DNA from 2 places in the Amycolatopsis lurida genome. Region 2 is predicted to be linked to the other one. Evidence: predicted binding sites of a transcription regulator. Region 2 holds the regulator's gene; the other holds the start of a gene.
The links. Region 2 encodes HspR, which represses chaperone genes until heat shock. Its sites were predicted from a motif close to ANNTTGAGTNNNNNNNACTCAANNT; they were not measured.
Positions count from the first base shown of each region.

Region 1: the regulator HspR is predicted to act here: its motif matches at 3,480-3,504, upstream of BLW75_RS05410 (adenylate cyclase).

Region 1 is NZ_FNTA01000004.1:5,321-12,535, reverse strand. It holds gene BLW75_RS05425 (NUDIX hydrolase) at 1-347, opposite strand, end outside; gene BLW75_RS05420 (adenylosuccinate synthetase) at 344-1,537, opposite strand; gene BLW75_RS05415 (hypothetical protein) at 1,534-2,508, opposite strand; gene BLW75_RS05410 (adenylate cyclase) at 2,511-3,479, opposite strand; gene BLW75_RS05405 (hypothetical protein) at 3,637-4,524, shown strand; gene BLW75_RS05400 (hypothetical protein) at 4,575-4,955, opposite strand; gene BLW75_RS05395 (hypothetical protein) at 4,979-5,227, opposite strand; gene BLW75_RS43390 (hypothetical protein) at 5,289-5,561, shown strand; gene BLW75_RS05385 (hypothetical protein) at 5,799-6,032, shown strand; gene clsA (cardiolipin synthase ClsA) at 6,070-6,705, shown strand; gene gcvH (glycine cleavage system protein GcvH) at 6,768-7,151, shown strand.
Region 2 is NZ_FNTA01000004.1:4,306,679-4,313,893, reverse strand. It holds gene BLW75_RS25600 (globin domain-containing protein) at 399-1,499, shown strand; gene BLW75_RS25595 (lytic polysaccharide monooxygenase) at 1,660-2,412, shown strand; gene BLW75_RS25590 (DUF305 domain-containing protein) at 2,397-3,005, shown strand; gene BLW75_RS25585 (heat shock protein transcriptional repressor HspR) at 3,168-3,596, opposite strand; gene dnaJ (molecular chaperone DnaJ) at 3,602-4,774, opposite strand; gene grpE (nucleotide exchange factor GrpE) at 4,808-5,563, opposite strand; gene dnaK (molecular chaperone DnaK) at 5,560-7,215, opposite strand, start outside.

The sequences.
Region 1 (7,215 bases), 4.3 Mb from region 2:
TCCAGCGGAGCCCACACCACGTTCCCCGGCTCGTCGAGGGCGGGATCCACCGTGGCCCACAAGGCGATGGAGAGCGTGGGACCGCGGGGGTCACGGTTCGGCTCGTCGAAGGTGGCGAGCTGTCCCGTCGCCGAAAGCGCGTCTGACGGCAGGCCGAGTTTGCCGACCACCGCCCGGTGCGCCGCCTCCCTCAGCCGTTCCCCGAGTCCGAGCAGTACCCCGGGCAAGGCGAGTTCCCCCGCGAAGGGCTCGGCGGCTCGCGGCGCGATTCCCAGCAGCACTTTCCTGGTGCCGGGCGCGAACCGCACCACGAGCACGTCAACGGACACCGGCGTCGACTCGATCACGCGTTGATTGTCGACCTTGCCTCGGTGACCCGGTAACCGGCCCTGTCCGGGCCGTACCCGGCGACGGCCACCGGCAGCCGCTCGCCGAACCACGCCAGCGGATCCGGCAGGTCGACGGCGGGGGAGCCGTCCGCGGGTACGACCTTCAGCCCGGTCGCGTCGAGATGGGTCACCGCGAGCGCGTCCACGCCGTCGCAGGCCGCGACCGCGTACTCCAGCAGGGCCGCGTCGAGATGGCCCGCCCGCCACGCGCCTTGGAATTCGCCGGTTTCGTTGTGCGCCTCCGGAAAGCGGGCGAGCACGGCGGCGGACTCGGTCGGCAGCGGTCCCGCGCCATGCCGGGTGAGATACGTCCGCGTGACACCCAGGACGGCGTGCGGGCGCGCGCCCAGCAGTGCGCGGGCGTTGTGCGGCGTGGTGGTGGACCAGGTCGTATGCGGATGGAATCCGTGGTGCTGGTCGAGGAGAGCCCCCTGCGCTCCCTCGAAGACCAGCCGTCCGGAATCCGCCAGCCGCCCCGTTTCGTCCCCGTCGGTGATCCGCACCGCGTCCGCGAAATCGCGGTACAGCGCCACCAGTTCGTCCACACTGTGCGGTGGCGTGGCGAGGGGGGCGTAGAACCGTGCGAGCGCGTCCAGCTTGCGCCGCAACACCGACGGCCGGGCACAGTCGGCGACCGTGGGCGCTTCCCCCGGCGTCCCGATCACCTCCTGGCTCTCCACCACGTCACCCGGCGCGGCCCCGGGCAACAGCGAGTACCAGACGGTCTCGCCGATGCCCTTCCCGCACGAGCCGTGCCGGTTCGCGCCCCGGGCTTCCTCCCGTGCCCGGTTGGCGTGGATGTGGAACGGGGTCGTGAGCAGGGCCCGGCCGTCCACGCTCAGCAACGCGAGCGGATTCCGGACGCCGACCGCTTCGAGCCGCCGAGCTTCGGCGGCCAGCGCGAACGGCTCGACCAGCACGAATCGCGACAGATGGGTGGGCACGCCGGCGAACGTGCCGGCCCCGAACTGGCTGAACGTGTGGTGCCGCCCGTCCACGACGACGTTGTGCGCGGCCTGCGCGCCGCCGTTGAAACGGACCACGGCGGTGGTGGGCCGGGCGGCGCAGAGCGCGTCGACCACCGCGCCCTTGCCTTCGTCGCCGAAGCCGAGCCCGACCACCACCACGTGTCCGTCCAGGAGATTCATCGCAACACCACGTCGCTCGGCCCGCCCGGCTCCGGCACCGCCGAGGTGACGACCGATTTGGTACCCAGCTTCGCCAGCGCCTTGCCGACCGCCTTGCTTTCGGCGACCGAGCCGACGTCCGCGAGATCGGCGAGCGCCCGGTCGACGTCGACGACCCGCTCTTCCAGCCCGATGGTGGCCGCGATCAGTTCGCACACCGCGCCGGGATCGTCGAGCTTCAGGAAGTTCTGACCCAGCAGACCGCTCCAGTGTTCGCCGATCTCCGGGTCGTTGTAGTACGACGACTGGTTCGGCAGCACGAAGTAGACGTGCCACTTGCGGGCCAGCTCCCGGTACACCGAGGCCGGGTCGATGTCCTCGCGCACGTCGTCCCCGATCACGCGGCGGATGTGGCGTGCCTCCAGCGCGGGTTTGTTCAGCTCGTCGCCGATGATGAACAGGTAGCCCTTGCGGCCCCGGTTCTGCCACGCGTCGGTCACGACGTGCCGGGCCATGAAGTAGGCGGCCAGTTCGTAGGACTCGCTCTTCTGCCCGCCGCCACCGCCTTCGAGGAAGATCGTGCGCAGCTGCTCGTCCATCCGGTTGTCCGATTCGAACTGCCCGACCTGCAAGGGAACCCGGTCGCTGTCGGCGTCGCCGATCGCGCCGAACATCACCTGCGGGTCGGCCAGGTACCCCCGGCGCTTCAGCAGGCCGTGCAGTTTGCCGAGCTTGCCCTGCATGACCCGCGGCACCCGGCGCATCGAGCCGGTGACGTCGAACAGCACCGCGATCGGCGTCGAATCGGCGTGGTCGGCCGAATCCCGGCATTCCCGGACCGCGTTCAGCGGGTCGAGCGCCGGTGCGACCTTCCAGTCTTTGGCGGGCTTGGAGCGGAGATCGGCGGTGTAGCCGAAGTCGTCCTCGCCCTTGGCCTTCCGGAAGGTCTTCGCGGCGGCGTAGGCGTTGTCGTCCCAGTGTCCGTGTCCCATGGTCAGGCTCCTGTCTCGGGGATGGTGAAGGGTCGGAAGGTGCGGGGGCCGTAGAGGTCGTCGAGCAGCGCGTCGTATTCGTCGAGCAGATCGGCGGCGTCGGGGCGTTGTGCCGGGGCCTCCTGTGTGCACCAAGTCGCGAACTCACGTTGGCGGGTTTCGTCCGGTGCCAGGAGTTCCAGCATCATGCGGTGAAGCATGTGGACGTCGGTCGCCGCGGTCACCGGTAGTCCTTTGTGGACTTCCGGTGGGTACTGGACGGACTTGTCCGCCGCCAGCGGGAGCACACCGTCCTCGACCGCGAAGGACCAGCCGACGACGACGATGCCGTGCCGCTCCGGATGGACGAGCACGTTGTCCGCGGTGAGGTGCCCGTGAACGACGCCCGCGCGATGCGCGCCCGCCACGGCACGCAGGAGGCGACGGTGCATCCACGCGTAGTCGCGGCCGTCGAGCCCGCCGGGAAAGGCCTTCCCGATATCGGCGAGGGTGACGAACCCGTCGACGAGCGGATCGAGGACGCTGAACGCGCGGTCACCCCTGGCCACCGGACCCGAGGTGTCCAGCAGTCGCGGGTAGTAGGGGCGCAGCCACCGGTGCCGTTCGGTGAAGCCGTCGAGCGTGCGCAGCGCCGCCCATTCCGCGTGGATCAGCGGGTTGAGCGCCGGTTCGCGGACGAGTTTCACCAGATACGGCCCGGTGGTCAGGTAGGTCGTCGCGACGCTGCCCACCGCGTGCGGCGAGGTGAGGGTGTAGGCGGACGTCGCCGTGGTGACCGTCTGGCGCCGGGCGCGTTTCCAGTCGTCGTGGAGGCGGTTGAGGATCGCGGCGGCGCGGTGGGCGCGCTCGTCGCCGGGGTTGCGGTCGGGGTGGAGCACGGCCGCCAGTTCGCGGTAGCGATGGCGGGCGAACAGAGCGGCCGCGTCGACCGTGTTCTCGATCAGCGTCACGGCGTCTTCCCTGGTGAGCATAGTTTGAGTCTAGACGACTCTTACTGGGGATCGCAAGGGGGTGGGTACAAATCCCGTGCCGTGCGGCGGCGTCGGCCAATAAGCTGGCCGAGCCGGACAGGGGGTGTTGGTGGTCTTCCCGGAACTGGATCGGAAAGACGAGCGGCGAACGAACGCGATGATCCTCGCGTTCGTGATCGGGGTCGTCTGGGGGGCTGTCGCGGCCTTCGCCGGACGATGGGCCGTCGAAGGGCTGGCCGGCACTTACGACGTGCGCGCGGTGGTCTCGGAGTGGAACTCCAAGACCACTGAAGGACAGGACGGCCCGCATACCACCTACGACGTCCTGGCGATCACCGAAGACGGCCGCGCGATCGAAGTGCCGACGCGAGACGCGTTCGGCCTCGCTGATCCGGTGGTCGCCCGGCTTTCGTCGGTGACGGACAGGGTGTTGTCCGTGCGAGGGGCGGACAAGGTCGTGGAAGCCCACCATCCGTGGGAAAAGATCGCGGCGATGTCCCTCGGCTTGGCGCTCCTGGTGCTCGCGGCCGTCGTACTGGTCAAAGTGGCGAGACCGGGGGCCGCGCGGAAGTCGCCGCCGTTCCTGGCCGGGCTGGCCTTCGCCGCGTTCGTCGTGCTGACGCCGGTCGGGTTCGGCGGGACGGCTTACCGTGAGGCGGCCGACCCGGTCCCGAATTTCTGGGAACTCCGTCGCGACTTATGGGGGCCGCCGCCGGTGTTCGCCCGTGGACAGACCGCCGTGTCCGGGGAGGCGGCGGTGCGTGTGCTCGACAGCAGGCCTGGGCCGCCGGAGGGAGCCGAGGCCTGGCTGAGCGGATTCCACGTCCTCACTTTGCGGATCGAGGCGTCCCGCCTCGGCGACACGGCACTGGAGCTGTCGGCCGACGAACACGGTGAGCCGGAGCGGGTCAAGGATTGCGCGGGCGCACCCGGCGCTTTCGACGGCACCACGGGTCTCGTCTGTTTCGTGGTCCCGCCCGGGTATCGGCCCGAGTACCTTCTCGTCGGCGAACTCGAACGCGAAGTCCTGCTGAGGCTCCAGTGAACGACTGAAGGGGCCCAGTGCCGGAAAAAGCGCGGACCCCCCCATGTCGCTCAGTAGCGGGTCGCTTCGATCTGGCGCTCGTCCTCGGTCGAGCAGCTCGTCACCGGATCGTTCGGCCCGCTCCCGCATGTCCAGGCCCCGACCACCACGGGACCGGGTCCCTGCGGTGACGCCGCCTCGGCGGGCGTCAGCTTGGCGAAATAGTCCGTGAGCACCTGTGTCGCTTCCGCGCACTCGGCCTTCCCGCGCACGACGACCTTGTTCTTCGCACCCTGGAAGCCGGTGACCTCGCCGCAGGGCGTACCGGCCAGGACCTGGTCGGCCGTGGGGGCGGGAGACGGCGGCGGCGCGGTCGCGGGAGCGGGATCGGCGCCGCAACCGCTCAGCAGGACGACGGCGAGCGCGGCGGGAAGTACGGCGAGGCTCTTCATGGGCCCTTCTTCTCGGGGATGGTTCATTCGACGGGGACGACGGCGGCGAACACGTTCTGTTCGCCCTTGCTGCAACTGGTGCCGCCTTGCGCGGCGGGAGCGCCGGAGACGCACAGCCAGCCCTCCACGGTCTCGCTGACCGGTTCGTCCGAGCCCGCGGACTGGCGTCCGGCGATCGTCTTGTGGAACGAGGCGACGATCCCGGTCGCGTCCGCGCAGGACACCCCGGGGCCGTTGAGCACCTGCAGGGTCAGTCCGCTCGCCGCGGTCACCGTTCCGCACGATCCCTGTACCGGTTCAGCGGGTTTCGGTTCGGGGGCGGGATTCGGGGCGGTGGACGGACTCGGCGCGGTTTGCGAGGGGATCGGCGGCACCGGCGCGCTGGACACGGCCGAGGAGAGCGTGGACGACGGAGAGACCGACATCGAGGTGACAGGCGGTGGCGGGTCTTCGCCCGAACAGGCGGCGAGCGTTCCGGTGGCGGCGCAGGCCGCGAACAGGCGCCGCCACGTTCCCGTGGTCGTGGAGACGGGCAAGGCGATCCTTTCGTCGGCCGGTCGTGGCCGGCCCATTCTGACCCGGCCGGGCCCGAACCCGTGGCATTGAGCCACGTTCGATTCGCGGGAGGCTATCGCGCCGACGGGCGGGCGGTCCGCGAGGACCGCCGAATCACTGTCCATTGTGGACAATTAACATGCCGTTCACAGCGCGACAACACCCTGCTGTCGTTGCGAACCGATCGGACGAATCCGCGCCGGATCCGTTAACACGAGGCCCCGTTCTGCCGAAAACAAAGGTAGCGCTCCGGCGTGTCCCAGTCCCCGTCACGAAACCGTGAGAGTGATGAAGACCGACGAACAGACCGACCCCGCGTCACCCCAGGCCACCGCACCGGCGAGCACGGAGCTGCCGCCGACGGCACCGTGCACCGTCGTCTGGTGTGGCGGCCGCCCGTACGTCCTCGAGACCTCCGCCGGCCACAACCGCTGGGTGGGCACCGACCACCGGGGCAGGCCCGTGGCGCTGACCAGCGCGGACCTGCAACGCCGAGGCTGGACCCACACCCGGGCCAGCTGACGGGGGAGGACCTGCCGCCGCTGGATAGGCTGAGCGGGTGAGTACGCCCCCCGAACCGAGCGTGACCAGCGAAGAAGCCTCCTTGCTGCGGCAGGCCCTGAACGTTCCCAACATGCTTTCGATCCTCCGGCTCGCCGGGGTGCCGGTCTTCCTGTGGCTGCTCCTCGGTCCGAAGGAGGACGGCTGGGCGCTCGCGCTGCTCGTGTTCAGCGCGCTCACCGACTGGCTCGACGGCAAACTCGCCCGCTGGCTCAACCAGATGTCCCGGCTAGGCCGGCTGCTCGACCCCGCCGCCGACCGGCTCTACATCCTCGCGACCCTCATCGCCTTCTTGATCCGCGACATCATCCCGTGGTGGCTGGTGGTCCCGCTGGTCGTCCGCGAGGCCGTTCTCGGGGTCTGCGTGCTGCTGCTGCGGCATCGCGGATTCGCCCCGCCGGAGGTCACCTACATCGGCAAGGGCGCCACCTTCGTCCTGATGTACGCCTTCCCGTTCTTGCTGCTCACCCAGGGCGGATCCGACATCGCCGCGATCGCCAGGCCGATCGGATACGCCTTCACGGCGTGGGGTGCGGTCCTGTACGTCTATTCAGGCGTGTTGTACGTCGTCCAGACGGCGCGGGCGCTGCGAACGGCCGGACCCGGCGAGTTGCGGGAGGCGGCGGGCGCGTGACCCGGCGGGATGGGAAACTGCGCGCGTCGGTTTCGAGTGAGGGCTGAGAAAGGGGAGCGGCGTTGTCCACTCCAGAAGAACTGCGGTACACCGAGGAGCACGAGTGGGTCTCCGTGCGCGATGGCGGGCTCGTGCGCGTGGGCATCACGGAGTACGCCCAGGATCAGCTCGGTGACGTGGTGTTCGTCGAACTTCCCGAGGTCGGCAAGCAGGTCGGCTCGGGCGACGCGTTCGGCGAGGTCGAGTCGACCAAGAGCGTTTCGGAGCTGTTCGCCCCGCTCGACGGCGAGGTGGTCGCGGTCAACGACGCGGTGACCGAGTCACCCGAGCTGATCAACAGCGACCCCTACGGCGAGGGCTGGCTGATCGAACTCCGTCTCGACGACGCGAGCTCGGTGGAACCCCTGCTGGAGGCCGAGGCGTACCAGGCCCTGATCAAGGAATAGCCGCAGGCCGCGGCCCTTCGGGAAGAGTAGGGGGAGCCGCGGGCCGGAGATTCGATCAGGCACG
Region 2 (7,215 bases):
ACGCGGTAATCACGGAGAAAAACCCACCCGATCGGCGGATCACGCTTTCCGGCCCCGGTGGCGAAAACCACTGGTGAGCAAGGAAATTCCCGCCCGCTTGATCACCTTTACTTAGTGCCAGACGGTGCTGACGGCGCGTATATCGTTTGCTCCGTTCGAGCGGGAAACAACCATTCGTGGATCCTTTCGCGACGTTCGGGCATACAGTCGGGAACCCTCGGGGGAACACGAGCACGATGACATCGGGTCTGGAGAATATGCCCGATCCAACTGGAGAAAATCGTTCACCCATGACTGCCGAAACAGTGAAGTACGAGCATCCACCCAGTTCGTCGAGATCTTCACCGATTCCCGTTCCGCCCTTGATCGAAACGCCGTCGGCGGACAAGACCGTCGAGATGGCCAAGCTCATCAGGGAGAGTTTCGCCGCCGTCGAAACGAAGGCCGAGGAGCTGTCCCAGTACTTCTACGGCGTGCTCTTCTCCGTTTCGCCGGACGCCAGGGCGCTGTTCCCGATCAACATGGCCACGCAGCGAAATCGTTTGCTGCGCGCACTCGTCTACGTCGTCCAGATGGTGGACCGGCCCGACGAACTGGCCACGTTCCTCGGTCAGCTCGGCCGTGACCACCGCAAGTTCGACGTCCTCGGGCGCCATTACGACGCCGTCGGCGTCGCGCTGATCGCCGCGTTGAAAAGGTTCCTGAAGGACGACTGGACACCGGAACTGGAAGACGCCTGGGTCACCGCGTACGGCGTCATTTCGAAGAACATGCGCGAAGCCGCGGGCAAGGAGATCGGCCCGGCGTGGTGGAAGGCGACCGTCGTCGAGCACCGCCTCGCCTCCCGCGACGTCGCCGTGATCAAGGTCCGCACCGACCAGCCGCTCCCGTACCGGGCGGGCGGTTACGTCAGCGTCGAAGTCCCGCAGCGGCCGCGGATGTGGCGGTACTTCTCGCCTGCCACCGCGCCGCACGACGACGGGACGATGGAGTTCCACGTGCACGCCGTGCGCGGCGGCTGGGTCTCCCGCGCGATCGTCCACCACACCCGGCGCGGCGACGTCTGGCGGATCGGCCCGTCGCTCGGGGCGCTTTCGGTACAGCGCACCGAAAGCCGTCCACTGCTGATGGTCGGCGGCGGCACCGGCGTCGCGCCGCTGCTCGCCCTGCTCGACGAAATGTCGCGCTGGAAGAACAACCCACCGGTGCACCTGTTCTTCGGCGGCCGCCGACCGGAAGACCTCTACGCACTCGACGAGCTCCGCGGGCTGACCGTCACCTGCCCTTGGCTGACGGTGACCCCGGTGACCGAGGAAGGCACCATCACCGGCGGCGACCGCGGCACGCTGGCCACGGCGGTCACCCAGCGCGGTGCCTGGAAGGAGCGCGACGTATATGTGGCCGGGTCGCCGTCGATGATCCGGGCGACGATCGCGAAACTGCTCGCCGCGGGCACGGACCTGGCGCGGATCAAGTACGACCCCTTCACCCTGGACTGAGGCGATGCGTCCTTCGTATTAGGCCGATCGGCTGTTCCACCTGGTCTCGACGCAGCAGTAGGTCAGTGAATCATTGACCGGGATCACCGGCGGATTTATGGTCTAGACCACATTGCTCCCCCTCACGGGAACACCGTCGTTCCATCCCCCAGGAGCCGGCATGACCGTCAAACGCAAGCTCGTGGCAGCCGCCGCCGGTGCGATCCTCGCCCCGATCGCCATCGTGGCCGTCCCGCAGGTGGCCAGCGCCCACGGCTACGTGCTGTCCCCGCCCAGCCGCCAGGCGAACTGCGCCCAGGGCAAGGTTTCCGGCTGCGGTGCCATCGTCTACGAACCGCAGAGCGTCGAAGGCCCCAAGGGGCTCCGCAGCTGCAACGGTGGTCTCCCCGGATTCGCCGAGCTCAACGACGAATCGAAGCCGTGGCCCGCCGCGTCGGTCGGCAACAGCGTGACCTTCAACTGGAAGTTCACCGCCTACCACCGGACCACGAACTACGAGTACTACATCGGTGGCACCAAGATCGCCGACATCAGCGGGAACAACTCCGCGCCGAAGGACCCGACGTCGCACACGGTGAGCCTGAACGGCTTCAGCGGCCGCCAGAAGGTGCTCGCCATCTGGAACATCGCGGACACGCCGATGGCCTTCTACAGCTGCATCGACCTGCAGATCGGCGGCGGCAACCCGCCCACGACCAGCAACCCGCCGACCACCAGCAACCCGCCCACGACGTCGAATCCGCCGACCAGCACCACCAACCCGCCCACCGGCGGCACCTGGGCGGCCGGGACGTCCTACTCGGTCGGCAGCACGGTGACCTACGGCGGCGCCACCTACCGGTGCCAGCTGGCGCATACGGCGATCCAAGGCTGGGAACCGCCGAACACGCCCGCGCTGTGGACACGCCAGTGAAGCTGGCCCTCGTACTCGTCGCCGGTCTCGTGGCCCTCGCGGGCTGTGGGGCCGGCGACGGCTCACCCCCCAACGCCGGCGCCCCGCTCTCCCCGGTCCCCCAGTCGGCGGCGGCGTCCACGCAGTACAACGACGCCGACGTGATGTTCCTTCAGATGATGATCGCCCACAACGACCAGGGCGTGGAGATCGTCAAACTGGTGAAGACCAAGCAGGGGCAGAAGCAGGAGCTGACGAATCTGGCGGCCGCCATCGAGGCGACGCAGCAGACCGAGACCACCGACATGCGGAACTGGCTGAAGGCCTGGGGCAAACCCGAGACGGGATCGGCGGATCCGCACGCGCACCACCATCACGGTGGTGACGGGCTCACCGACAAGGGACTGCTCGAAGCACTGTCCAAAAAGGACGGCGCGGAGTTCAGCCTCGACTTCGCCGACATCTTCGTCGCGCACCAGCACAACGGGGTCGCGCTGGCGAGGACCGAACTGAAGGACGGCAAGAACCCGGAGGCGAAGGCGCTGGCCCAGCGGATCATGGACTCGCGTACCGGCGAGGTCCAGCAGATCCGGACCCTGGTCCCCGGCCAATGACGCAATTCGTCACCTACTGACGCCGCGGGTTCGTCTTCCCCCGCAGGTTTCGCGTGCTTGAAGCCGTAACTCGCGTGATCGAAGCCGTCATTCGCGTGATTGAAGCCGTAACTCGTGAGTTACGGCTTCAATCACGCTTGTGTCGTACTCGGTCACGCGAGACTAGGTGCGTTTCTTGGGCTTCCAGACCACGAGTGCCGTCTGCTGCCGCAGCGGGACGAGATCCTTGCGGTAGGAGGCGTGCACGGCCGCGGCCGTCTGTTCGGCGGCGACGTACGCCGCGGTCAGTTCCTCGGTCAGTTCGGCGATCCGGGCACGGAGCGCGTCGACCTGGTTCTCCAGCTCGATGATCCGCTTGATGCCGGCGAGGTTGACACCGTCCTCTTGGGACAGTCGCTGCACTTCGCGCAGCAACGCGATGTCCCGCATCGAGTAACGCCGTCCACCGCCGGAGGTCCGGCCCGGCGACACGAGACCCTGGCGGTCGTAGGACCGCAGGGTCTGCGCGTGCAAGCCGGAAAGCTGCGCCGCCACCGAAATGACGAACACCGGGGTGTCCTCGTCCGCACCGTGCGGCAGCCCGCCGAACATCGTGCTCACCTGCCTTCGAGAAGTTCGGTGATCTCCGGTCGCGGATCGTGGTCGGCCATGGCCTCCGCGTAGGCCTCCAGCGCTTCACGGGCCTTGTCGTCCAATTTGGCCGGGATGGCCGCCTGCAGGGTGACCAGCAGATCGCCCTGCGAGCCGTCGCGTTTCGCGATTCCCTTGCCTCGCACCCGGAGCACGCGACCGCTCGCCGTGCCCTGCGGCACCTTCAGCGAGACCTTGCCCTCGAGCGTCGGCACGGTGATCGTGCCGCCGAGAGCCAGTTCCGTGAAGGACACCGGCACGGTGATCGTCAGATCGAGATCCTTGCGGCCGAACACCGCGTGCGGAGCGACGTGCACGCGGACGTACAGGTCACCCGGCTGCGCGCCGCCACGGCCAGGTTCGCCCTGGCCGGCCAGGCGGATCCGCTGGTCGTCGGCGACGCCCGGCGGGATCCGCACGGTCAGCGTGCGGGTGCGGGTGCTGATGCCCTCGCCCGCGCATTCCGGACAGGGATCGTCGATGATCGTGCCGCGGCCGCGGCAGTCACGGCACGGCTCCGAGAACGCGAACGCGCCCTGGCTCCGGCTGACCAGCCCGCTGCCCTGGCAGGTCGCGCACGTCCTCGGGGAAGTCCCCGGCTTCGCGCCGTTGCCGCCACAGGTGGAACAGGTCGCCGGGCTCGACAGCCGCAGTGGCAGGGTCGCGCCCTTGACCGCTTCCGCGAAGTCGATCCGGACGTCGGTCTCCACGTCCGAGCCGCGCTGCGGACGGTTCGCGGTGGCACCGGCAGCGCCGCCGCGGCGGCCGAAGAGACCGCCGAGGATGTCGCCGAGACCGCCGAAACCGCCCTGCTGCTGACCCGCCTGGCCGAAGATGTCGCCGACGTCGAAACCGCCGCCACCGCCCGCACCCGGAAAGCCGAAGCCGCCGGGACCGCCGGAGCCGAAGAGGCGGCGCGCCTCGTCGTACTCCTTGCGCTTGGACGTGTCGGAAAGAACGCCGTACGCCTCGGAGACCGCCTTGAACTTCTTCTCGGCCTCCGCGTTGCCCGCGTTGGCGTCGGGGTGGTTCTCCTTGGCCAGCTTGCGATAGGCCTTCTTGATCTCGTCCGCGGTGGCGTCGGAGGAGACGCCCAGCTCACGGTAGAAGTCCTTACCGATCCATTCCCGTGCACTCACCGAACGTCTCCTCCTTTCACGCCGTATCGCCGATCAGCGGTTGTTCTCATCGAAAAGTTCGCCCTCGAGCGGCAGCTCGCCGCCGACGGGCTGGTCCATCGGTTCAGTCGTGGAGCCGCCCGGCTCGTGGTCGGTGACCCCGACCAGCGCCGCACGCAGCACGCGTTCGCCGAAGCGGTAACCGCGGCGCATGACCGTGGTGACCGTCGGCCCGGCGACGTCCGGCGACGTGCTGTGCTGGACGGCCTCGTGCACGCTCGGGTCGAAGGGCTCGCCCTCCGCGCCGAACGCCTCGAGCCCCGACCGCTGCAGGCTTCCGACCAGCTTCTCGCCGACCGCCTTGAAGGCGCCCGTCAGATCGCCGTGCTGCTCCGCGCGCTCGAGGTCGTCGAGCAGCGGGAGCAGATCGTTGACGACCGACGCCTTCGCGCCGGCGACGACCTGCTCACGGTCGCGGTCCACGCGTTTCCGGTAGTTGGCGTACTCCGCCTGGAGACGCTGGAGGTCGGCGGTGCGCTCCGCCAGCTCCTTCTCCAGTCCGGTGGCCACCGACACCGAGTCGTCCACAATGGTCTCCCCGAGGCCGGGGCCCGCGTGTGCCGCGGGCTCCGGCTCTGCCGGGACAGCCGCCTCTTCGGCCGGAGCGGCGTGCTTCGGACCCTCCTTGGGTTCGGCCTCCGGGGCGGCCGAGCGGACCTCACCGGTCAGCGGATCGATCCGCCTACGGTCCCGCACGACCACCGGTTCCTCCGGGCCCTGGCCCTCGGTTTCGTCGTAGCGTCCGGTCACTTCTTGTCCTTCTCGTCCTCTTCGACGATCTCGGCGTCGACGACGTCGTCCGCCTTGGCCTGCGAGCCCGCACCCGCGCCCGCCGCACCGGCGGCGCCTTCACCGGCGGCACCCTCGGCGCCCGGGGTGGCGTTGGCGTAGAGCGCGGTGCCCAGCTCCTGCGAAGCGGTGTTCAGCTTCTCGATGGACTCGCGGATCTTCGCCGAGTCGGTGCCCTTGAGCGCCTCGTTGGCCTCGTCGATCGCGGACTTCACCTTGCCCTTGAGCTCGTCGGGCAGCTTGTCCTCGTTGTCCTTGACGAACTTCTCGGTCTGGTAGACGAGCGTCTCCGCCTGGTTGCGGGTCTCCGCCTCCTCGCGGCGCTGCTTGTCCTCCTCGGCGTGCGCCTCGGCGTCCTTGACCATGCGCTCGATGTCGTCCTTCGGCAGCGCGGAGCCACCGGTGATCGTCATCGACTGCTCCTTGTTCGTGCCGAGGTCCTTCGCGAGGACGTGCACGATGCCGTTGGCGTCGATGTCGAAGGTGACCTCGATCTGCGGCACGCCACGCGGGGCGGGCGGGAGACCGGTCAGCTCGAACATGCCGAGCTTCTTGTTGTGCGCCGCGATCTCGCGCTCACCCTGGAACACCTGGATCTGCACCGAGGGCTGGTTGTCGTCCGCGGTGGAGAAGATCTCCGAACGCTTGGTCGGGATCGTGGTGTTGCGCTCGATGAGCTTGGTGAACACGCCACCCTTGGTCTCGATGCCCAGCGAAAGCGGGGTCACGTCGAGCAGCAGGACGTCCTTGACCTCACCCTTGAGCACACCGGCCTGCAGCGCCGCGCCGACGGCGACGACCTCGTCCGGGTTGACGCCCTTGTTCGGCTCGCGGCCGCCGGTCAGCTCCTTGACCAGCTCGGACACGGCGGGCATGCGGGTGGAACCACCCACGAGCACGACGTGGTCGATGTCGCCGACGGCGACACCCGCGTCACGGATGACGTTGTTGAACGGCTTGCGGGTGCGCTCGAGCAGGTCCGAGGTGATCTTCTGGAACTCGGCGCGCGAGAGCTGCTCGTCGAGGAACAGCGGGTTCTTGTCCGCGTCCACCGTGATGTACGGCAGGTTGATACTGGCCGAGTTCGAGCTGGAGAGCTCGATCTTCGTCTTCTCGGCGGCCTCACGGATGCGCTGGAGCGCCATCTTGTCCTTGGTGAGGTCGATGCCGTTGGACGACTTGAACTTGTCGACCAGCCAGGTGACGATGCGCTCGTCCCAGTCGTCACCGCCGAGGTGGTTGTCACCGGAGGTCGCGCGGACCTCGACGACACCCTCGCCGATCTCCAGCAGCGAGACGTCGAACGTACCGCCACCGAGGTCGAAGACCAGGATGGTCTGTTCCTTCTCGCCCTTGTCGAGGCCGTACGCCAGCGCCGCCGCGGTGGGCTCGTTGACGATGCGGAGCACGTTCAGGCCGGCGATCTGCCCGGCCTCCTTGGTGGCCTGCCGCTGCGCGTCCTCGAAGTAGGCGGGGACGGTGATGACCGCGTCGGTGATGGTCTCGCCCAGGTACGCCTCGGCGTCGCGCTTGAGCTTCATCAGCACGCGGGCGCTGATCTCCTGCGAGGTGTAGGCCTTGCCGTCGATCTCGGTCTTCCAGTCGGTACCGAT